Regions from separate parts of the Rummeliibacillus sp. SL167 genome, predicted to be linked through region 2. Evidence: riboswitches for the same ligand, from Rfam matches in the RefSeq annotation. Region 2 holds a riboswitch; each other region holds the start of a gene.
What was found. A riboswitch is a leader RNA that binds a small molecule or an ion and turns the genes downstream of it on or off. The one in region 2 is predicted to bind cobalamin.
Positions count from the first base shown of each region.

Region 1 (7,505 bases), 200 kb from region 2:
CCTTTACAATCAGCAATTGAAAAGAAAATAAAAGCCGGTCAAAAAGCATTTATTCCTTACATCATGGCAGGAGATGGCGGGCTGAAAGCTATTCGAAAGCAAATATTATTTTTACAAAATGAGGGTGTCACTGCTATTGAATTAGGCATTCCTTTTACAGACCCTGTTGCAGATGGTCCTGTTATTCAAGAAGCTGGAAGTCGTGCATTAAAAGAAGGGGCAAACTTAAAAGTAATTTTAAATGAAATGGCTCAATTTAAAGAGGACATTCAAGTACCACTTATTATTATGAGTTATTTGAATCCGATCCTTGCTTATGGCATTGAAAAATTTGTTGCAAAGTGTGAGGAAGTGGGTATTGCCGGTTTGATCATCCCCGATTTACCAGTAGAAGAATCTGAAATGATTCGATCAAAGTTGATAACATCTCCCGTCGCATTGGTTCAGCTTGTATCCTTGACGAGTCCTCAAAACCGAATTGAAAAAATCGCGAAGGCGGCGGAAGGATTTATCTATGCAGTTACTGTTAATGGGATTACTGGCGTTCGCAATGAATTTGGCAAGTCATTAGATGCGCATTTGCATAATCTTAAAGAAATCAGTGATATTCCGGTTCTTGCCGGATTCGGTATTTCGACACCTGAACAAGTAGAGAAAATAGGAGCAATGGCAGATGGTGTAATCGTAGGTAGTGCCATTGTAAAAGCCTTCCATGAAGGGAATGAGTCAGCGATCAAAGCGTTATTGCCAAAGGTTGTAGTAAACGATTAGGCATTAAACGTAAATGAAACAAACACACGCTGGGAGTTTTCTTCATCCCAAACTTGTGTGTTCAACGAATCAATTGTGATTTTATGAGGAGGAAAGCTGCCGCTGATTGCTTGATACTTCCTTTTGAAGTGGAATCTTACTGCTGTTAATCCTAGATAAAGTGAAGCTTCCATCCATCAGTGGGAGTTTTCTTCATCCCGCATTGACGGGGTCTTACTGTCCACGTTAACGCGAGATAAATATAAATGAACAACCCGTTATGAAGTTTCATAACGGGTTTACTATTTAAACTAGCAGCAATTGGGGGAAAGGCTATTTCAAATAGGTGATCAGTTGTTCTTTATTTCTAGGAAAATCATTTATATTTGAAATGATGTTCTTAGCTTGCAAAACTTCTGCCATTTCAAAAATCCATGGCTTTTCTAAATGTGCTTTTAATAGTAAATCTTCTTGTTTAAAAATATGAATAGGATCGCCATGATAAATCACTTCACCATCACTCATGACAATAATCTCATCTGCCCACTCATAAGCAAAATGGACATCATGCGTGGATAAAATAATGGTTTTATCTAATTGATGAATTTGATTAAGCAACTGTAAAATTTGCTTGGAATAATACCCATCAAGTCCAGCTGAAGGTTCGTCTAATATAAAAACGTCCGTATTCATCGCCAATACACCAGCAATGGCGACCCTCTTTTTTTGGCCTAAACTCAAAAAATGTATAGGTTTGTCCTGTAAAGGAGTAACTTCTGTTTCGGTCATAGCCCATTCAACCATTTCATTCACTTTATCCTCAGACCAACCTAGATTTAATGGACCAAATGAAATATCTTGACGTACATTTCCAGCAAATAATTGTGAATCAGGATCTTGGAATACAATCCCCACGCGTGAACGTAATCCTAGTAATGATTTTCGGTCATATTTCATCGGGCGATTTTCAAAAAGAATACTGCCAGAAGACGGCTGAAGGATACCATTTAAATGCTGAAATAGTGTAGACTTTCCTGCACCATTATTTCCAAGAAGTGCGATCTTTTTACCTTTGGAAATAGTCAGAGATAGATCATTTAATGCTACAGTTCCATCGGCATAACGATGTGTTAAATGTTGAATTTCAAAGTATAAATCATTCAAACGAGGATTCCTCCAAACTCAATGTAAACACCAATGATGAGTACAAAGACAAAACTGATCAAAGTCCAATTTCTTTTAGAATAATGATAAGAATCTTCAAGAAAATTCACTGATTCATGATAGCCACGAGAATCCATAGCTATTGAAAGTTCCTTAGAACGGTGAAAAACATGGACGAATAGGGAGGAAATTAACATTCCCAAAGAATGAAAGCCTCTTTTTATCGAAATATAGCCAAGTCTTGAATTTTGTGCCTGAAAAACGCTAACTGAAATTTCTAAAAATACAAAAATGAATCGGTACGTTAACTCGGTTAATTCAATCATTAGTTGTGGTACCCTGCATTTTTTTAAAACTTGCATTAAATCATGGACAGGTGTTGTTAACGTTAAAAAATATAAGCAGCTAATACTACTTAAAACCGAAAAAAATAATTGAATACACATTTGAATACTTTGAGTTGTGATATACACAGTGCTGTTTAAAAATGAGAATTGCCACACCGAACTGTGTAGCAATTCAGCATGTTGAGTAAAAGAGAATAGTATTCCAACCATGCTGCTCAATAAAAACAATCCAGGTATACAAAGTAATTTTAAATAATATGTCCAAGGTATTTTAGCTGCAAAAATAATGAGTCCGCTCATCATCGAAAAAGTAATAAGAGAAATCAAAGCATCCTTGACTGTCAAAGAAAAAATCAAAAGAAAGAGCGATAAAACGATTTTTTCTACGGGATGGGTTTTTGCTAAATGATTGATATAAGCATATTGATCAATAAGTAGCATGCTTTCCTTTGCCCTCTTTGTTATCATCTTTTTTAGATTTACCACGTGATAGTCCGATAAAGTAACCGATAAAACCTGCTCCTATAGCAGCCTGCAAGGAGAATAATAGACTTTCAATCTCACCACTTGGCGGTTCCCAAATGTTAGAAAACCATGGATGATAAGAAGAGTCGATTTTCGTTATTTCCGCTTCAGCTTGATCGTCTGAACCACCAAATTCCGCACCCTTTTGGAAGAAAAGAGGAAGAACAGCCAAAATAATGACTAATGCTATTAACAATAAGTTCTTTTTCATTGTTGTTCTGCTCCTTTTTTAAATACTTTCAGTGCTTTTAACTCTGCTAAATTGTATTTTTGTAAGAAGTTCATGATGACAACTGTAAGAATCCCTTCACTAATGGCTAAAGGAATTTGTGTAATAGCGAAAATGCCACTAAATTTTGTAAATGAAGCAAAGAAACCGCCTACATCAGAAGGGAAAGCAAGTGCTAATTGGATAGATGTCACTACATATGTACCCAAATCACCAAGTGCAGCGGCTAAAAATACTGCCCATGAAAAAGATAATCCCATTTTAGTAGCTCCTTTATATACGCCGTATGCAATAAGAGGACCGACAATCGCCATAGAAACTGTATTCGCACCTAATGTAGTTAATCCACCATGTGCAAGCAATAATGCTTGGAATAAAAGAACGATAAAACCTACCACACTCATAGCCATTGGTCCAAATAATATAGTACCGAGGCCTACACCAGTAGGATGAGAACAACTACCTGTAACAGATGGAATTTTCAATGCTGATAATACGAATGCAAAGGCTCCAGATAATCCTAACATCATTTTGGTTTCTGGATTTTCAACAATTGTTTTTCGGATGGAGCGGAATCCAATCACTAAAAATGGAATGGAAACTGCCCACCAGAAAATAGCCCATTCAACGGGTAAAAAACCTTCCATAATATGCATAGCAAAAGCTGGTTTTGGTACAATCATAATGGCTAGAAGAAAATAAACTAGTTTCCAATTCAAATATTTTTTTAAATTTTTCATTTTACCAATCCTCTCTATTACTTATTCCATTGTGACATTTAAAAGTTTCTTTTGTTGCACCTCCATCACACCCTATAAGGACAATAAAAAAACACTTCTTACGGATAGAAGAAGTGTTGATGAATAGTAAAATAATACTAATTGCTTAGCATGTCTATTCTCACACCTATCCTCGTAGGCTGAAACTAATTCGCATTTCATGGCAGGTCTCCTGGCTTAGCGTCATCATTATACTTTCACCTTCCCATCATTGACAGTGGCATCTTAAAAGCATAACTCGGCTTTACAGTGGCGGGACCGCGTTTGTTTTGCACAAACTTCCCTTTTAAGCTAAATATCTAAATTCAGCACCATAAAATTTATTGAATTGTTATATTACAAATCCAGTGTATCACGATTATATGCCCAATTCTATCTTTTTATTAGAAGAAATTCTGATGATTATAAAAGTTTGTTTTATAACAGTTAATTACTAAAATTTTAGAGAAATATTGTACAAGAAATCTATTTTTTAAATTGAAAAACAGTCTATAAGATAAAAAATATATTTTAAATCATGACAAAATAGTATATGATGATGACAGTTTAAAATTTTTCTAACAGGTGAGATGAAAACTCGCTGATTATAATGCAACAAGTTTTTTTGAATTGATCGATCTATACACCTGTTTTTCTAATGAACAATTACATACTATTTTTAAAAGTGCTCTTGTAGATTTTCAAGGGATAATAGGGAAAACGGTTCAAAGCCGGTGCAGCCCCCGCTACTGTAAACATGGATGAAATGATAAAACTCACTGGTCAAATGACTGGGAAGAGATCAGAGTAAAGTGAAATGTAAGCCAGGAAACCTGCTTTTAAAAAGTACGATACTTTTCGGAGGGAAAGGTAAAAACTATGGTACCAGCTAACAAACTAGTTTTTAAACCTTTATTCCAAGAATAAAGGTTTTTTATTTTCCTTTTTCTATTGATAAATAGGATGAAAAGGAGAGTGGATATGGTAACTTGGGATTTATCGGGAATGAAAAGTCATTTATTCATTTGTAACGGAAGTTCATGTATGAAGAAAGGAGCAGAGGAAATCACCCTCGCCATTCGAGATGAGATTACACAATTAGGGATGGACGAACAAATCCATACAACTAGAACTCGAGTTGCAGCCACTATTGGGATTCACAAAAACAAATAAATAAAAAGGGGAGAAGTTCACATGGCAAAACAAGGTAAACTATATGTCGTTGGTTTTGGCCCTGGTGATTTTAAACATATTACGACGCGAGCAGTAGAAGCACTTCAAGAAAGTGATTTTATCATTGGTTACAAAACTTATGTTGAACTAATCCAAGATCTCATTACGAATGAAAAAACAATTATTAGCACAGGGATGACAGAGGAAGTTTCAAGAGCTCAAGAAGCAGTTCGACAAGCAGAAACCGGGAAAATAGTAGCTGTCATTTCAAGTGGTGATTCAGGAGTCTATGGTATGGCAGGACTCGTATACGAGGTGTTAATCGAAAAAGGTTGGACCGAGGCAAACGGGATTCCAATCGAAATCATTCCAGGTATTTCTGCTATCAATTCATGTGCCTCTCTATTAGGGGCACCTATTATGCACGATTCCTGCACAATTAGTTTAAGTGATCATTTAACACCATGGAATTTAATTGCTAAAAGAATAGAAGCTGCCGCCATGGCGGATTTTGTGATAGCACTTTACAACCCACGTAGTGGACGTAGAACACGTCAAATTGTTGAAGCTCAACGTATTCTCTTGCAATATCGATCACCCGATACACCTGTTGGATTAGTGAAAAGTGCTTATCGTGACCGTCAGCAAATCACGATTACCAACTTGAGTGAAATGCTTGAAAATGATATCGGGATGTTAACGACTGTCATTATTGGTAACTCTTCCACATTCCTTTATGACAATAAAATGATTACCCCACGTGGCTATCAAAGAAAATACACGTTGCATGCGGATAAACAAGCATTAAAACCACATCAACGCTTAAAAGAGGAAGCTGAACCATGGGCAATGGATCAAAAAACAGGTGTTCAGCGTATTCAATCTTCTGTAGCTGTTGTTGAGAAAGTCCCAAAGGTTGAATCGATCAAGACAGAGCATCCAAAAGTAAATTCATATGAGATGGCTCTGGAAGCCTTAAAACGCGTGACTGGTAAACAACCTGAAACTACAACTACACAATACATCCATCAAGATTTTGAAGAAATATTTGAATTAGCTGTAAGTCCTGGTGTTGCCAATAAAAAGTTTACACCCGAACAAATGATGACTTTAGCCATGGTTGTAGGTGAAAAAGGCACCATGGAATATACACCCAATCATCAAATTCTATTAAAAATACCTACTTCAAATCCCGATGAAATTACATCCAAATTACAAAATGTAGGCTTCCTGCTATCACCAGTAGGAGATGTTTTAACATTAAAAGCTTGTGATTTTTGTGATGGTGAAAAAACGGGCGGGATTCCTTACGCAGAAGAAATTCAAGAAAAATTGGGTGGTATGCAATTACCAAAAGAGTTGACAATTGGCTTCAATGGTTGTGGTATGGCTTGTTATAAAGCGGTCAATGAAGATATTGGCATTATTTACCGAAAGGGGAAATTTGATTTATTTTTAGGGGCCAAACCTGTTGGAAGAACTGCACATCCCGGACAGCCTGTAGCAGAGGGCATTGAACCAGACAAAATCGTAGAAGTCATTTCAAACATTATGAAAGAATATAAAGAAAATGCACATCCAAATGAACGATTATTTAAATATTTCAAAAGAGTGAAAAATATTCAGGGATATATTTATCAAGATATAGCACCAAAAATAAAGATTGAACCAGCACCTTGTGGTGACTAATGATGATGGAGGTAAAAAAATGAAAGCCATTCTATTTGTAGGGCATGGAAGTAGATTAGCAGCAGGAAACGAAGAGGTGACACAGTTCGTCGAACAATTGAAACCAACTTTAGATAAAAATCTACTTGTTGAAAGCTGCTTCCTTGAATTCGCATCCCCCGATATCGCACAAGGCATAGATCATTGTGTTTCAAAAGGTGCAACAGAAATTCATGTAGTGCCAATCATTCTTTTGCAAGCAGGACATTCGAAGATTCATATTCCAGCTGCAATTGATGCAGGAAAAGAAAAATATCCAGATGTTCACATCATCTACGCAAGACCACTTGGGGTACATGAAGGTATTTTTGAGATCTTAAAAGAACGCCTAACGGAAACGGGTTTTCAGATTGAAGAAAAAAATGACGATACGGCCATTTTGTTAATCGGACGAGGTGGAAGTGATATAGATGCAAATAGTGATTTCTATAAGATTTCTCGAATGCTTTGGGAACAACTTAATGTATTGACAGTTGAATGTGCTTTTATGGGGGTCACTTATCCAACTGTTGATGAGGGAATGGAACGATGTGTGAAATTAGGTGCGAAAAAAATCATTATGCTCCCTTATTTCCTATTCACTGGTATATTAATGGAAAGAATGAAAGATATGCGACAAACATATGCAGTAAATTATCCAGAAATAGATATTACGCTAGCTAACTATTTTGGCTATCATCCAACTTTAAAAAATGTACTGAAAGATCGCATCACGGAATCGCTACAAGGTGAAGTCAAGATGAATTGTGATACATGCCAGTATCGTTTGAATGCAGCTCAGTTTGTCGAGCATCATCATGATCACGACCATGGTCATCACCACGAGCACGA
Region 1 covers NZ_VCBM01000001.1:1,000,911-1,008,415, reverse strand. The annotation lists gene trpA (tryptophan synthase subunit alpha) at 1-771, shown strand, start outside; gene FEZ13_RS04540 (energy-coupling factor ABC transporter ATP-binding protein) at 1,084-1,914, opposite strand; gene cbiQ (cobalt ECF transporter T component CbiQ) at 1,911-2,702, opposite strand; gene FEZ13_RS04530 (energy-coupling factor ABC transporter substrate-binding protein) at 2,689-2,997, opposite strand; gene FEZ13_RS04525 (energy-coupling factor ABC transporter permease) at 2,994-3,755, opposite strand; cobalamin riboswitch at 3,940-4,125, opposite strand; cobalamin riboswitch at 4,440-4,628, shown strand; partial or broken gene FEZ13_RS04520 ((2Fe-2S) ferredoxin domain-containing protein) at 4,755-4,910, shown strand; gene cobJ (precorrin-3B C(17)-methyltransferase) at 4,968-6,635, shown strand; gene FEZ13_RS04510 (sirohydrochlorin chelatase) at 6,655-7,505, shown strand, end outside.
Region 1: linked by a shared signal. The riboswitch ahead of FEZ13_RS04520 ((2Fe-2S) ferredoxin domain-containing protein) and the one ahead of cobT (nicotinate-nucleotide--dimethylbenzimidazole phosphoribosyltransferase) in region 2 are both predicted to bind cobalamin.

Region 2 (7,505 bases):
AGGAGCGCCATGAAGGAGTGATTGTGACAGTTGGATCAAATGCTGCATCAGTCCCACGCCTTGGAATCGGTGCATATGGCGCATCTAAGGCGGCAGCAATCATGTATATGAAGAGTCTAGGATTAGAATTGGCGCCATATAATATTCGCTGCAATGTGGTTTCTCCAGGATCAACCTATACGGATATGCAAACGTCACTTTGGACAGATGAGTCAAGTGAACAAAAAGTGATTGAAGGCAACCTTGAAAATTATAAAGTAGGTATTCCTTTGAAGAAAATAGCTAAACCATCTGATATTGTTGGGGTCATCTTGTTTTTGATATCTGAGTATTCAAATCACATTACTATGAGCAATATTGTTGTAGATGGTGGTGCTACACTCGGCTCTTACGCTTAGCTTTCAATAGTCATAAATGATAAGAATTAGAGAACATTCAAATTCCTGCGGGAAAAGTGAGCAATCATGGCGCGAATCAGTTGATGGTACCTATCCTATTTAATGGATAGAATTGGTTGATCAACACGCGTGTTAGAAAACAACATTCAATCACATGCCTAAAATGAATCAAACGGTTGACATTGACGAGGAGGAAGCAAATGAAAAAATTAAAAGAAAAGAAAAAATTATCAGAAGTAATTGCTAATTATCAAGATGGTGATAGTTTCTTAAAAACACCGATCAAAACGATTTTAGGAAAAGGATATAAAGAAAAAATGATAATTGATGAACCTTGTTCATTTGAAAAATTGGATGCGATCATTCAAAAAGCTTTGAACAAGTATCATGAAAATGGAGAGAAGAATCCTTTGGTGATCGGTGCTATTCCATTTGATACAACAAAACGCCCTGTTTTAATAGTTCCTCAAGAAACTCTAGTACTAGAAAGAGAAAATATTTCTGAAGATCTATTGGATTTACCCTATATTTTGGATGTCAAAAAAATCAAGCAAGTTCCTTCAGCCAAAACGTATGAAGAAATGGTACAACAATCCATCCATCGCATTCGTGAAACAAAGCTTGAAAAAGTAGTGTTAGCAAGGACTTTACAAATTTCTACGAGTGACAGAGTCGATCTGCCACCACTTATTGAATCTTTAGCAAAAACAAATACAAGTGGCTACACCTTTGCCATTAATACAGGTGAGAAAGAAATCAATACATTGGTCGGAGCGAGTCCAGAATTACTGATTCGAAAGAAAGGCAATACGATTATCGCTAATCCTCTCGCAGGCTCAAGAAAAAGAACGCATGACAAAGATGAAGACGCAAGACTTGCTGCCAGTCTATTAAATTCAGAAAAAGATTTACATGAACATAAAGTAGTGGTTGATATGGTTTGCCGTGAATTAAATCCATTCTTTAAAACGATTCAAGCACCGGATCAACCATCGATTTTATATACAGATTCCATGATTCATCTATCGACAACAATCTCTGGAGAGCTGAAAGATCCACAAACGACTTCGCTTACGATCGCTAGTGCTCTCCACCCGACACCAGCCGTTTGTGGAGAACCGAGAGAAGAGGCCTTTCAGCTTATTCATGAAATAGAGCCATTTGACCGAAAATTCTTCGCCGGTATTGTGGGCTATATGGAGGCGAATGGTGATGGGGAATGGATCGTGACGATTCGTTGTGCCCAAGTGAAAGAAAACCAAATTACTATTTATGCGGGAGCCGGTATTGTAGAATCTTCTGTACCACAAGAGGAGCGCGCTGAAACAGGTGCGAAATTTCAAACAATGCTTCATGCAATAGGCATTACAGGAGAAAATAACTAGATCCGTAGCGGGAATAATGGACCATCTATAATTCATGGATCAAATTGAGAATCCATATTTATCATTTTAAATGTAAATTAAATGGACAAGAGGAAATATTAATCTTTATAAACTATTTTGAACCTATCTATCTTGAGGAGTGTTTATATGTCAATACCAAAAATTAAGTCTTATGAAATGCCGATAAATTTAGAAGTTGATAATACTGTTCAATGGGAACCGCAATCTGATAAGGCCGTATTATTAATACATGATATGCAACAATATTTTTTAGACTTTTATAATCAGCAGCAATCACCTATTCCTAGATTGATCGCTAATATTCAAAAAATAAAACAAAAATGCGAGTCACTTAAAATACCTATTATTTACACCGCCCAACCTGGTAATCAAAAGGCGGAAGATCGTGCGCTTTTAACAGATTTTTGGGGGACAGGTCTTGAAGAGAAGGAAGAGCAAACATCCATTATTCCCCAACTTTCTCCAAGCGAGAATGATATAATGTTGACCAAATGGCGTTATAGCGCTTTTAAGAAAAGTGAGTTGCAGCAGTTAATGAAAACATGGAATCGAGATCAGCTGATCATTTGTGGTGTATATGCACATATTGGCTGCTTATTAACAGCAGCAGATGCTTTTATGTATGATATTAAACCATTCTTTGTAAAGGATGCAGTTGCGGATTTTTCTGTAGAAGATCATCAGATGGCGATACGTTATGCTGCTAAAAGATGTTCAACGATTACAGATACGAATCAGTTAATCAGCCAACTTTAAGTAGATTAAGTGCTTGTTCGAGAAATTTTTTAAAAGAGTACCTAACATGCAAAGAGCACGAAATACTGTTCAGTCAGTATTCTGTGCTCTGTTTTTTCGCAGAATTTAACTCATTGAATCCCTATCAATTAAATGAGTTCTTCCGAAATCAGGAGATATATTTGACATAATCCTTAAAAATATATATTTTATCACGCGTGTTGATTTTACAAAAATTAGGCTGTCCGTGGCATAATTTTTGAGAAAACCTGTATTTTTCGGACCATTTATATAGATCTTCGCTGCGGCTTGCTTGTTCCTTTTGTGTAGCACATATTCGATAAAAAAACAATCCAATGTCCTGCGGAAGGAGCGAATAAAGTCTTTGAAAGAGCGAATAAATCTTTTGAGAGAGCGAATAAAATCTCTGAGAGAGCAAATAAATTGTTTCAAGGGGCGAATAAATACTTTATGGATAAAATTGGATAACAAACGTGCCTGAATGAATTATTTGAAATGTGAGTAGTCATCCTTTACATATTGCTTTCCATTCAATTTCCTAGTATCATAATGATAGAAAATTCATAAAAGTGTAAGGTGCCTTTAATTAAGGAGAATAGGGAATGAAGTGAAAAGCTTCAGCGGACCCGCCACTGTATAGGGAAGTTTGTTCGAAAATACCACTGGACATTGTTCTGGGAAGGTTTGTTCAAATGATGACCCCAAGCCAGGAGACCTGCCTTATTACTTGAATGACACAGATGATGGAAAAGTCTGCGGTTTATTTGCGATGCAAATAAGCTGCAGGCTTTTAATTTTATTCGGGAGAGATGAAAAGTGAATTTATTACAACAAACGATTGAAAAAGTAGAAGACTTGGATCAAGAAATGTTGGTAAAAGCTAGAGAAAGAGTGGACAGCCTTATCAAACCCCCAAAAAGTTTAGGAAAATTAGAAGATATCGCTGTTCAATTATCAGGAATTACGAAAGAACTTTTTCCTGCAGTCGATCAAAAAGTAATGATTGTAATGGCTGCAGATCATGGTGTATATGAGGAAGGGGTTACAAGTAATCCGCAAGAAGTAACGATTGAACAAACATTAAATATCGCCAAAGGAATTACAGGTGTAGGGACAATCGCCAAAGTTTCTGGAGCTAAAATTGTAGCAGTAGATATTGGAATCAAAGAAGATATCCCAAGTGATGCTGGAGTTATTATTCGGAAAATAAAAAAAGGAACGGACAATATGGCTAAAGGACCTGCTATGACAAGAGAAGAGGCTATTAAAGCGCTAGAGGTCGGCATTGAGATTGCGACAAAAGAAATACAACAAGGTGCTAATCTATTAGGTACGGGTGAAATGGGTATTAGCAATACAACTCCAAGTACGGCCATATTATCTGTTTTAGCCAATTGTGACCCGAAAGAAATAACAGGGAGAGGTGCTGGACTGGGCAAAGGTGGATTAGCTCATAAGATAGAAGTCATTCGCAATGCTATTACTATCAATCAACCCAATTCAGCTGATGGCATTGACGTATTAGCAAAGGTTGGTGGCTTGGAAATCGGAGGCATGGCTGGCGTTATGCTGGCAGCTGCAGCGAATCGAGTTCCAGTGGTAGTAGACGGACTGATTTCAACAGCCTCTGCCTTAATCGCAACGACTATCGAGCCAAAAGTAAAGGATTACCTCATTACTTCACATGCAACGGACGAGCCAGGTGGGAAAAAGGCGAGCGAACTTCTTGGTAAGGAACCTATGCTAAAGATGAACATGTGTTTAGGAGAAGGCTCTGGAGCTGCCTTAGCTTTTCCAATTATCGAAGCTGCATGTAGCATGATGAAAAATATGCCAACCTTTGAAGACGTAGGGATGAGTATTTAACCTACTAACAAACATAACCCATCTTAAAATAGAGTTCTAAGGATGGGTTATTTATCTTAATTTAGCAAATCCTTTTTGTAATGAAAGCGTAGCGACAAGTACAGAAGACACCACTTCAATAAGAGTCAAGATGAATGCGATTTTAATCCCTATTAATTGGATAATCAACACATATGATAAAAATAATTCTAAATGCTCATTAACGGAAAATAGGAATTATTCCTTCATATAGCTGAATCAATTTCATAATGTAAAATTCAGATAAAAAACACGAACATTTCAAATCAACATGAAAATTAATATTCAGAAATTTTTGTTCCGCTCCAGACGGCGCTTTCCACGGGCTTGGCTTCAATCTCCTCGGGTCGACACGATGTTGACCCCGAAGCCGTTGCCACAGGACGTGGCGAACTTAGGCTTTGTCCCTTAAATTGTTCCTGCGGGGCTTTCAGCTCAAGCTTTTCCCGTAGGACTTTGAATAAGCCTCCTTGAACTCACACCGCACGAAGGAAATGCGCAAGCCTAATCGAGGAGTCGCCGTCTTCCGCTCCACAACTATCAAAATTAGTTATTCTTAATGTTCGTATTTTTTAAGAAGAAAATGATTAATGAAATTGATTCAGCTAGAAGTTTAAATCTTTTTTCTTTTTCATGTTAGAATACATTAAAAAACGGATGATTCAACTGAAAATTCCAAAAAGGTATTGACAATTTCATTATAAAAAAATATACTATCGTTACTATGTTAGTAGGAATTAAATGATTGTAAAGCTCACTAGAAGACTAGAGGCTCTTACGTTAATAGAAATATTTTTCTATATTTCTTTTGATGTGGAGTCTTTTTTTGTTTCTAAATACCTATTTAACTAATTGGAATTATAATATTAAATGCTGATTAGAGAAACTAAAGGCATTTTTACATACTTTAGAATTGCTTTTAGTTAGCGGCAAATATTTAATTCGTTCAGAAAAAGTTTATATGGGGGGAATTACGAATGAAAAAGAGAAAATTATTTACTAGTGCAGCGGTGGTATTATCCACTTTTTTACTATTATCAGGGTGCGGTAAAGGAGATTCAGAAGGATCAGGTGCAAAGAAATCCGTTGAACTTTTGAATGTATCTTATGATCCAACACGAGAATTGTATCAAGAATACAACAAAGAATTTGCAAAACATTGGAAAGAGGAAACAGGTCAGAAAGTTACGATTAAACAATCTCATGGGGGTTCAGGAAGCCAAGCGCGCTCTGTTATCGATGGGTTAGAAGCAGATGTGGTTACACTGGCATTAGCTTATGATATTGATGCGATTGCTGATCAGAAGCTGTTAAACAAAGATTGGATTAATCGTTTCGATGATAATTCAGCACCTTACACTTCAACGATTGTTTTCTTAGTAAGGAAAGGTAATCCGAAAGGTATCAAAGATTGGGATGATCTTACGAAGAAGGGCGTTTCTGTTATCACACCAAATCCTAAAACATCTGGAGGAGCTCGTTGGAATTACTTAGCAGCTTGGGGCTATGCACTTCAAAAAAATAACAATGACGAAGAAAAAGCAAAACAATTTGTAAAAGACCTTTATAAAAATGTAGAAGTTCTAGACTCTGGTGCTCGTGGGGCTACAACTACTTTTGTTGAAAAGGGTATTGGTGATGTGCTAATCGCATGGGAAAATGAAGCACTTCTTTCATTAAAAGAACTTGGAAAAGATAAATTCGAGATTGTGAATCCTTCTGTTAGTATCCTAGCTGAACCAAATGTTGCAGTGGTAGACAGTGTTGCAAAGAAAAAAGGAACGACAAAAGTGGCAGAAGCATATTTGAAATATTTATATAGTGACGTAGGTCAAGAGATTGCGGCGAAAAATTATTATCGCCCACGCAATAAAGAAATTGCAGCAAAATACAAAGATCAATTCCCTGACATTAAATTATTTACTATCGATGATGTATTTGGTAGTTGGAGAGATACACAAGAAAAACACTTTAATGATGGCGGTGTATTCGACCAAATTTATAGTAAGTAAGTGCTTGGAATGGTAGGAGGTATAAATATGAAGAAAAAATATAAAAAAAAGAACGTCCTACCCGGTTTTGGACTTTCATTGGGAATCACGATGCTGTATATGAGTTTAATCGTATTGATCCCACTGTCCATGGTATTTATCGAGTCTTCTCAGCTTGGCTGGCATGATTTTATCAAAATTGTAACAAGCGATCGTGTTTTTCATGCTTACAAAATAAGTTTTGCGACGGCTTTTGTTGCAGCATTGGTGAATGCGGTATTTGGTTTATTGATTGCCTGGGTTTTAGTTCGCTATCGATTCCCAGGCAAGCGTATTATTGATGGATTTATCGATTTACCATTTGCCTTGCCAACAGCAGTTGCGGGCATTACTTTAACGACGTTATATGGTAAGGATGGTTGGTTAGGACAATTCTTCTCCCTATTCCATATCAAAATTGCTTTTACTCCAATCGGTATTACAATTGCACTCATGTTTATTGGTCTGCCATTTGTTGTGAGAATGGTGCAACCAGTACTTGAAAACATGGAAAAAGAGGTAGAGGAGGCTGCTGCAAGTTTAGGAGCTTCAAAGCAACAGATTTTTTTAAAAGTAATTTTTCCTGAATTGTTGCCACCGGTATTAGCCGGTTTTTCTCTGGCCTTTGCTAGAGGTTTAGGGGAATATGGTTCAGTCGTATTTATTGCAGGAAACATGCCGATGAAAACGGAGATTGCACCATTTATGATCATGTCAAAGCTTGAGCAATTTGACTATGCAGGGGCAACGGCTATAGCAGTTGTCATGCTCGTTATATCCTTCGTTTGCCTCATTGTCATTAATTTACTCCAAAAATGGAGTCGAAAACATGAATTCCAAAGCGAATAGGAGGATAAAAGAATGACAACTGATTTGGTCAGACAGGAAGTTAAATCAACAGATGGCATCAAACATGCAAAGAAAGAAGTCAATTGGACAAAGTACATTTTAATATCATTGATGTTCTTATATTTAGTGGTGTTTCTACTAATACCACTTGTTTTCATCTTTGTTAAAGCATTTGAGAAGGG
Region 2 covers NZ_VCBM01000001.1:1,197,055-1,204,559, reverse strand. The annotation lists gene FEZ13_RS05435 (2,3-dihydro-2,3-dihydroxybenzoate dehydrogenase) at 1-398, shown strand, start outside; gene FEZ13_RS05430 (isochorismate synthase) at 599-1,783, shown strand; gene FEZ13_RS05425 (isochorismatase family protein) at 1,931-2,560, shown strand; cobalamin riboswitch at 3,118-3,297, shown strand; gene cobT (nicotinate-nucleotide--dimethylbenzimidazole phosphoribosyltransferase) at 3,377-4,426, shown strand; gene FEZ13_RS05415 (sulfate ABC transporter substrate-binding protein) at 5,422-6,456, shown strand; gene cysT (sulfate ABC transporter permease subunit CysT) at 6,484-7,323, shown strand; gene cysW (sulfate ABC transporter permease subunit CysW) at 7,336-7,505, shown strand, end outside.

Region 3 (7,505 bases), 240 kb from region 2:
CGCTTTAAATGTTTTACCAGAGTACTCTTCCCACAACCAGATACTCCACATAACACAACAAATTCCCCTTCTTCTATTGATAGATCGATATGGTGTAAAACGGGCTGTTCCATCTGTGGATAGCTAAAAGTTAGTTGTTGGATATCAATGAACGCCATTTGAATGCCTCCCAAAGCTCAATAATAATTGGTAATGCCAATAGTAAAGTATAAGTTGTATATAATAGTAAAGATATGGGCTGCAACGCTAAATCACTAAATGTTGGGTAAAAATAATAATCCGTATATCCTAAAAAGCTTCCAATAACATTGATTGTTATCAGTATGAACATTATTGTCAGTGTTAGGGCATCTCTTTTTTCAAAAGAAAATAATGAAAATGTAGAGCGTTTCGGTAAACCATATCCTCTAGCCTTCATGGAGTCAGCTGTTTCAATGGCGTTTTCTAGTGCCCAAGTAATTAGAATAGATAGAATGTGAATGCCACATTTGATACGATGCAATAAATTCCCAGAAGTCACATCCATACCGACTGCCCTTTGCGCTTGAGTGATGGCGCCAATTTGTTGTTGGAATCGAGGGACTAGCCGAAGCGTTAACGAAATGATTAAGGCAAAGGCTGGCGAAATTTTACCAAATAAATAAAGAAATTTATCCGAAGTCATTAGCTTATTATAACAGCCAAACCAAAAGATAACGGTACAAATCATAACTGACATGGCAAATCCATAGACAATGGCCTCAATCGTAATAGGATTATCATCGATATATAGAATGATTTTTTCACCATCATGACTAATTAAAGGATTGATCAAGGCTGCAATGACAAACAAAGGAACCATCCATTTTAAAGAGCGGAGAAATGATTTTTGATTGATTTGCAAACTTAAAAGAATGGACATTGCGAGTGAAATGATTAAATAAATTGGATGCATATAAAACATCGTTAATCCTATCACAAAAACAAAATATAAAAAAATCACAATTGGATGATAGTTAGCAAAAGCTTTCAATAATTTTTCCTCCTTCACCCATTACAAACCTATATCTCTGCCATTATCAACCGTATATTGCCAAACGATATGGTCGCCATCTTTAACCTCATAACTTCCACAGCCAATACCTGGATTTTTTCCATTGACGCTATACATCCAGCCAGACAATTTTCCAGCGTCTTTTTCGTATAAATGATTGATGCCTTCTACATAGATACTTCCATATTTTTTAGCAGCACCTTCATATTCAAAATGAATGTGATGCTGTTGTAAGGCACGTAAAGTAATGTCCCAAGCTGAATCGTCCTCATGTTGAATTTCATAGGTGGATGTAGAAAGTATCACACCATTTTTCGGTACATATTTTGCACTTTGTAAGGCTGGCTCTAATCTTTCATAATTTTCTTTTTTCAAAAGTGTGTCAACACGAATGGATATGGTGACATATTTTTTCTTTTCAGTAACAGTTGCTTGCTTTGCTGGATTTTTTTCTTTATGTGTTGTCGTTGATTTCTTTTTCGTTACAGTATTTTTATCTTGTTTTTCTTGTTTAACTACCTTATCCTTTGTTGGTTTTGTTTGTTGCTCTTTGCCTGCAGATTCTTTTTTAGGAGATGATATCGTTTTTTCTTGATTTGAACCATTGTTTTCAACTGTTGATTTTTCTGTTTGTAATGCTGTATCTTGCTGTTTTGAATTTGTCGTTTCCTTCTTAAAATCACTTGTTGTTTCTTTTTTCTGTTCAGTTGAGCTAGCTGATTTTTGTTGCTGCTTTTGTGTTTTCTCCTGTGGATTTTTGTTTTTTTCTGAGCCTTCTACAACCTTCACTTTTCCTTGGTCAAGGGTTGTTCCTTGTTGTTCTTGATCATGTTGTTCAACAGTTTGAACCTTACAACCTGAAAGACATAGTACTGCGATGATAAAAGACAGTACAATAAATTGTATCTTTTTCAAAAAAATACACCTCCTAAACTAGATGGGAATAGGGTGTTAGAAGTAAATTCTAACACCCTATGATTCTATTTACTTTCAATTGTTTTATTTCGATTTAACAATAATCGTCTTGTTAGCACTTTTATTTTTGGCAGCATCTTTGACATAGATGGTTAATTTGGTACCTACTTTTTGTTTTTTAATAGACAATGAGAATTTACCTTTTGAAGATACTGTGCCATATTTAATGATTTTTTTATTTTTCACGACATATACTTTAGATTTTGCTTCTGCCGTACCTGTAATTCTGGTCGATTTTTTCGTCACTTTATGGACTTTCGGTGCTTTTGGCGCTGTTTTGTCTACAACTTTAATCTTGACGATTTTACTTTTATTTTTGGCTGAATCTTGGACATAAACTGTTAGGACTGTTCCTGCCTTTTGTTTTGGGATAGCCAATGAGAATGCGCCTTTTGTAGAAGCAGTCCCAGTTTTGATTACCTTATTATTTTTGATCACATAGACTTTTGCTTTCGCTTCAGCTGTCCCTGTAATTTTTGTCGTGCGATCACTTACTTGACCGATTTTTGATATTTTTGGAGCCGTTTTATCAACTACTTTGGCAGTGATTGATCCACTGTTGTTCTTTCCTAAGTCTGTCGCAACGATTTGAAGGGGAGTCCCTGCTTTTTGCTGTTTGATTTTAACAGAATATTTTCCTGTGAAATTCGATTGAGCTGTCCCAATGATTTTGCTACCATTCTTTACTGTAATTGTGGCATATGGTTCTGTTTTACCTGTGATAGTCGTTGCATTGTCAGCAACTGTAGCAGCAGTTGGTTTTTCAGGTGCCTTCACATCATATTGTAGTTCGTCAGCATTAGCATCTGTTGTCATATTATAAAAGCTATTTTTCCCGTTTACAAAACGGTCATAAGCTTGTAGAGCGCGATTCGCTTGGTCTGATGAGATAACGTTAGGTTCCTTTGCCTTTGGCGCATTTTTGAAGCCACCTGTAATACTATCATATGTTGTAAGCAAGTTGGAAATCGTCCAAGCTCCATTTTCTTTCACAAATCGAACGTCTGTTTTCGGATCCACTTTATTGGCAGTTAAACTAATAATTAGCTGAGATACTGTTTCTGGGCTATCATCACCGTAGTAACCGACAAATCCAGCACGTTCATTGATTTGATTGCCTAAATATGAATAGGCTTTTTCAATCGCCTGTTGAACGGATTCTTGATTAGAATAGTTTGCTAAAGCCGTCACAGCCATAGATGTAGCGTCCTTATCTGCTCCCCATGCTTTATCCCAACCAAATGCGCCATTATTTTCATCTTCATCTGTAAATTGAGAAGCTAATAGCTTGGAAACTAATTGTTCACGGCTTAATGCTTGATACCTCTCGCCCGCTGGTAAATGATATGATTTTGCATCCAATGCATACAGCATATAATAGTTATCCATATCGTAGAGCAGATCTTTTTCTTGCGCTGTTAAATAGGCATCTGCCATCAGTTGAATAAGGTTATAACCGCCAACATTTTCCGCATCTTTTCCGATGGCTGTAACCGCTAAAATTTGTTTTGCATATGCTGATGGTGAATCTGAAATAGCTCCTTGCTTCGTATCTAATTCATTTACAAGAGATTGATAGTATTGTTCATAATAATCTTTTGGGACAATTGGTAGATTAGCTCGTGCCAAATCTGTGACAATATCACAATCGGCGAATGTTGGATTTGGTGTGATGCTTAAAAGAAAAGCGCTTGAAGAAGAAAGGGCATTTTGATAGCTAACATCCTTGCCAACAGTCGTTGTGACAGTTGTATTTTCCTCTGCATGAGCAGTGATGGTAGCAGGTAATTGAGATGCTACCAGTAAACTAGCTAGTGAAATCGGTGCGATCCACTTTTTAAAAGATTTGTTTGAATACATATAAGAGCCTCCATTCTTTTGCATAATTACAGATTGATCTGTCTTGTTAGGATAGAGGCAATTAAATTTCTCCATAAAAAAACTTTACATCAAAATGTAAAGAGTGCTTGGACGTGAAATGTCAATAATCATTATTTGTCATTTCATTGTTCCACACCTCCCCCTCGAAGATCAGAAACGCAGATAAAAGCAGGTTTCCTGGCTTATATGTACATGAATATTCGCACCTTCCCAGCTAAAAGCCAGTGGCATACACGATTTTCAACATATTTACAGTAGCGGGGCTGCATCAGACTTTCACTGATTTCCCTATTATCCTAATACGCATTAGGCACTTTTATCTAAGACTATGTAATTGTTATTGTTTATAGTATTTCATATTCACTAAAACATGTAAATGCTTTTTTTACTTGAACGCCATTTTTTTGTAAACGTTATAAAACCTCTACCAACCAACATTTTGATTAGTAGAGGTTTTATAAGTTACCCGCGGCGACATCAGACATTTTGTTCTTCGCTCCTTTTTGAATGCTCCTTGTAAGCATTGAGTTGTTCTTCTGTTAAATGATTGATAAAAAAGTAAAAGTCTTTCGATTCTAATCCATACTCCTCACAAGCACTACAATATCGTTCATATCCTTCTCGATATATATCCATATATATCTCCTCCTGTTATATAACAAATTTTATTGCTGTTAATAATATATAACAGAAATAGGCGGTTGTCAACAGAATTATCTGAAAAATTAATAATATATATTTATCCTGCATTCAACAGGCAGTAAGATCCTTCATCAAGACAAACGTATATTTTCATAAGCGACCGCCCTATCCTTTGTATATGAAAAAGCATGAAGAAAACAACTGTATAAAGTTTTAATTTATGACCGCTGCCCTAAAACATTTTCAATTCATAAATCAAAAGATTTCGTACATAATGGTGCGCTGTTACTATGTGTGTAAATCAAATTTTTGAAATATGAGTAAAACCCAAACTTCAATTTTTATCAAGAAGTTTGAGTTTTAAGATTTGTTTTATTTGAACATCCTGTTGAACTACATCCAATTGGGCAGAATGAAGACGTTTTTCATAGTTATGTTCATACACGCCCAATATTGTAAAAGTGGTCCCCTTTTTTTCGGATACTGTCTAATCAACCATATCCTCTAATCTACATATTAAATAATATGTTTGAAATCCTTAAATCGATGATGAGTCATTAAACTAATGGTTACATACGCAATAAGAGATAATATGATGGAAGTTGTGACAGTATGCATGCCTAAAAAAGTTGTTTTCCATTTTTCATAAATCAAAATATAACTGATTAAGCCAACAAGCATCGATGAAACGGCTCCATATTTGTTTCCTTTTTTCCAATATAGACCTAATACTACAGGCCAAACAAATACGGATTCCAGACCACCAAATGAGAAAAGATTGAGCCAAACTAATAGATCTGGCGGTTTTAATGCAACAATAATAACAGCTACACCTATTAAAGTAGTGACAAAAAAGCTTAGCTTCTTGATTTCGTCATCATTAGCTTGTGGCTTTATAAAGTTTAGATAAATATCTTTAACAATTGTAGAGCTTACAAGTATTAAGAGCGCATTTACGGTAGACATAATAGCCGCCATTGGTGCCGCTAATACAACACCTGCCAAAAACGGTGGCAGCACTTTTAACGTTAAAAGTGGCATGACTTTATCGCCAATATCCACACCTGGTAATACGGGGCGTGCGAATACCCCTGTTAAGTGCATGCCAAACATCACGGTGCCCAGTGCAATCGTTCCGATAATGATAGCCGAGTGCATGCTTGCCGAATTCTTATAGGACATGGCACGTACTGCGATTTGCGGTAGACCAATCACACCAATACCGATCAAAATCCAAAACGTTGATACATAAAGAGGTGTTAAACTACCATCTGCTCCAAATGGCGATACCAGTTTAGGATTTTCTGCAACAAGATCAGCCATAATATTGGAAACTCCGCCGCCGGCAATAATGGTCCCAATCAGTAAAATAACACTTCCTAAAAACATGACAGAGCCTTGTACAGCATCGGTTAGTGCAACAGCACGAAATCCTCCGACAATTACATACACAAGGACTACTATAGCAAATATAAAAAGTGCAGTTGTATAATGCAATCCGGTCAAAGATTCGATTAACCGTGCACCGCCGATCCATTGCGCAGCCATGGAAGAAAATAAGAAGATGATTATACTTAATGCGGAAACAATAACAACAAAGTTGCTCTGATAACGCTCACGTAGAAAATCGATTAATGTAATAGCTTTATACTTTCTAGCAATAATAGCAAATTTCTTTCCTAATACCATTAATACGTAATATCCTGCTGGAAGTTGAGCCATCGATAGTAAAACCCAACCAAGTCCAGTATTATAAGCTACTCCTGGACCTCCGATAAAACTAGATGCACTGCCATATGTAGCCATCATGGTCATGGCCAGCAGGAATCCTCCCATTTGTCTTCCGCCAAGGAAGTATTCCTGTAAAAATGAATCTGATTGCATGACATGTTTATTTGCCCACATACCAATTAAAAAGATAATCACCAAAAAAAGAATTAGCGGGATGATTACTTGCCAATGTATCATCGTTCATCACCATCCTCTTCCGTATCAAATGATACGTCTTTAAAGAAGAATTTGATGACAATGATGAGCAATATAATCATAAAGATCGTTCCAGCGATACAGCTATAGAAAAACCAAGCTGGAAAGCCAAATACATATGAATATTTTTTCGGATCACCCGAACCGAGCCCATATGCAAAGCCAAACCATATTGCAAAATTGATGATAACTAATGCAATACCAATAAGCGCTTCGCGATGAGCAATTTTATAACGCTTATCGTTCATAATTTCTCTCCCTCAATTCAAATAAAATACCCTTCCTATTTTACTTATATAAGAAGGAAAAGAAAAGGATCAGAAGGGAAAATAATAAAGATCAGCTAATATTTAGAGTCGACTTTATGAAGTACTAATGTGATTAATCGTACCTTACGTTTGAAAGATGAATTTAGTTTACATAATAAAATTATATGCATTTATACGATGTAGAAATATCTAAAGAGGTTAAGAGAATCATTTATGAAAGTTTGCTATGTGAATGGTTTTCTGATTTTATGGATCTATCTGCGTAAATTTACTGTGTTATCTTCCGCCTTGTTGTCATGTTATGTGTACAAAAATATCATTCCTTCTCAAGGCAGAAAATATTGAATAGAATGTATTTCTTCATACAACCATCTATTAGAAATATCACAAAATTAGCTTACATTATCAAGTTATTTGTCTCTTATCATGTGCAAAAAGTATAAAATGATTTGAATTGTCAGAAAAAATATATCATCATTTTTTGTATATTTTTGTCGATAAAGCGCACATTATCTCGTTTAAGTGATTTGCCTACAATTTTTAGAATATTCCCTATTGACTGTAACATTATATGTTATATAATTTAGAACATTACTTTATTTTACTCAATTGATTGGAGATTGATATTTATGAAAGACTTTTTCAACAAACTACTAATTGGCATGAGTATGGGAATTATCGTAGCTCTCATTCCAAATGCATTAGTTGGAGAAATCTTA
Region 3 covers NZ_VCBM01000001.1:958,598-966,102, forward strand. The annotation lists gene FEZ13_RS04305 (ABC transporter ATP-binding protein) at 1-158, opposite strand, end outside; gene FEZ13_RS04310 (energy-coupling factor transporter transmembrane component T) at 131-1,012, opposite strand; gene FEZ13_RS04315 (DUF4430 domain-containing protein) at 1,034-1,948, opposite strand; gene FEZ13_RS04320 (Ig-like domain-containing protein) at 2,033-3,868, opposite strand; cobalamin riboswitch at 4,040-4,222, opposite strand; gene FEZ13_RS04325 (transcriptional regulator) at 4,367-4,525, opposite strand; gene panF (sodium/pantothenate symporter) at 5,048-6,496, opposite strand; gene FEZ13_RS04335 (YhdT family protein) at 6,496-6,765, opposite strand; gene FEZ13_RS04340 (PTS sugar transporter subunit IIC) at 7,416-7,505, shown strand, end outside.
Region 3: linked by a shared signal. The riboswitch ahead of FEZ13_RS04320 (Ig-like domain-containing protein) and the one ahead of cobT (nicotinate-nucleotide--dimethylbenzimidazole phosphoribosyltransferase) in region 2 are both predicted to bind cobalamin.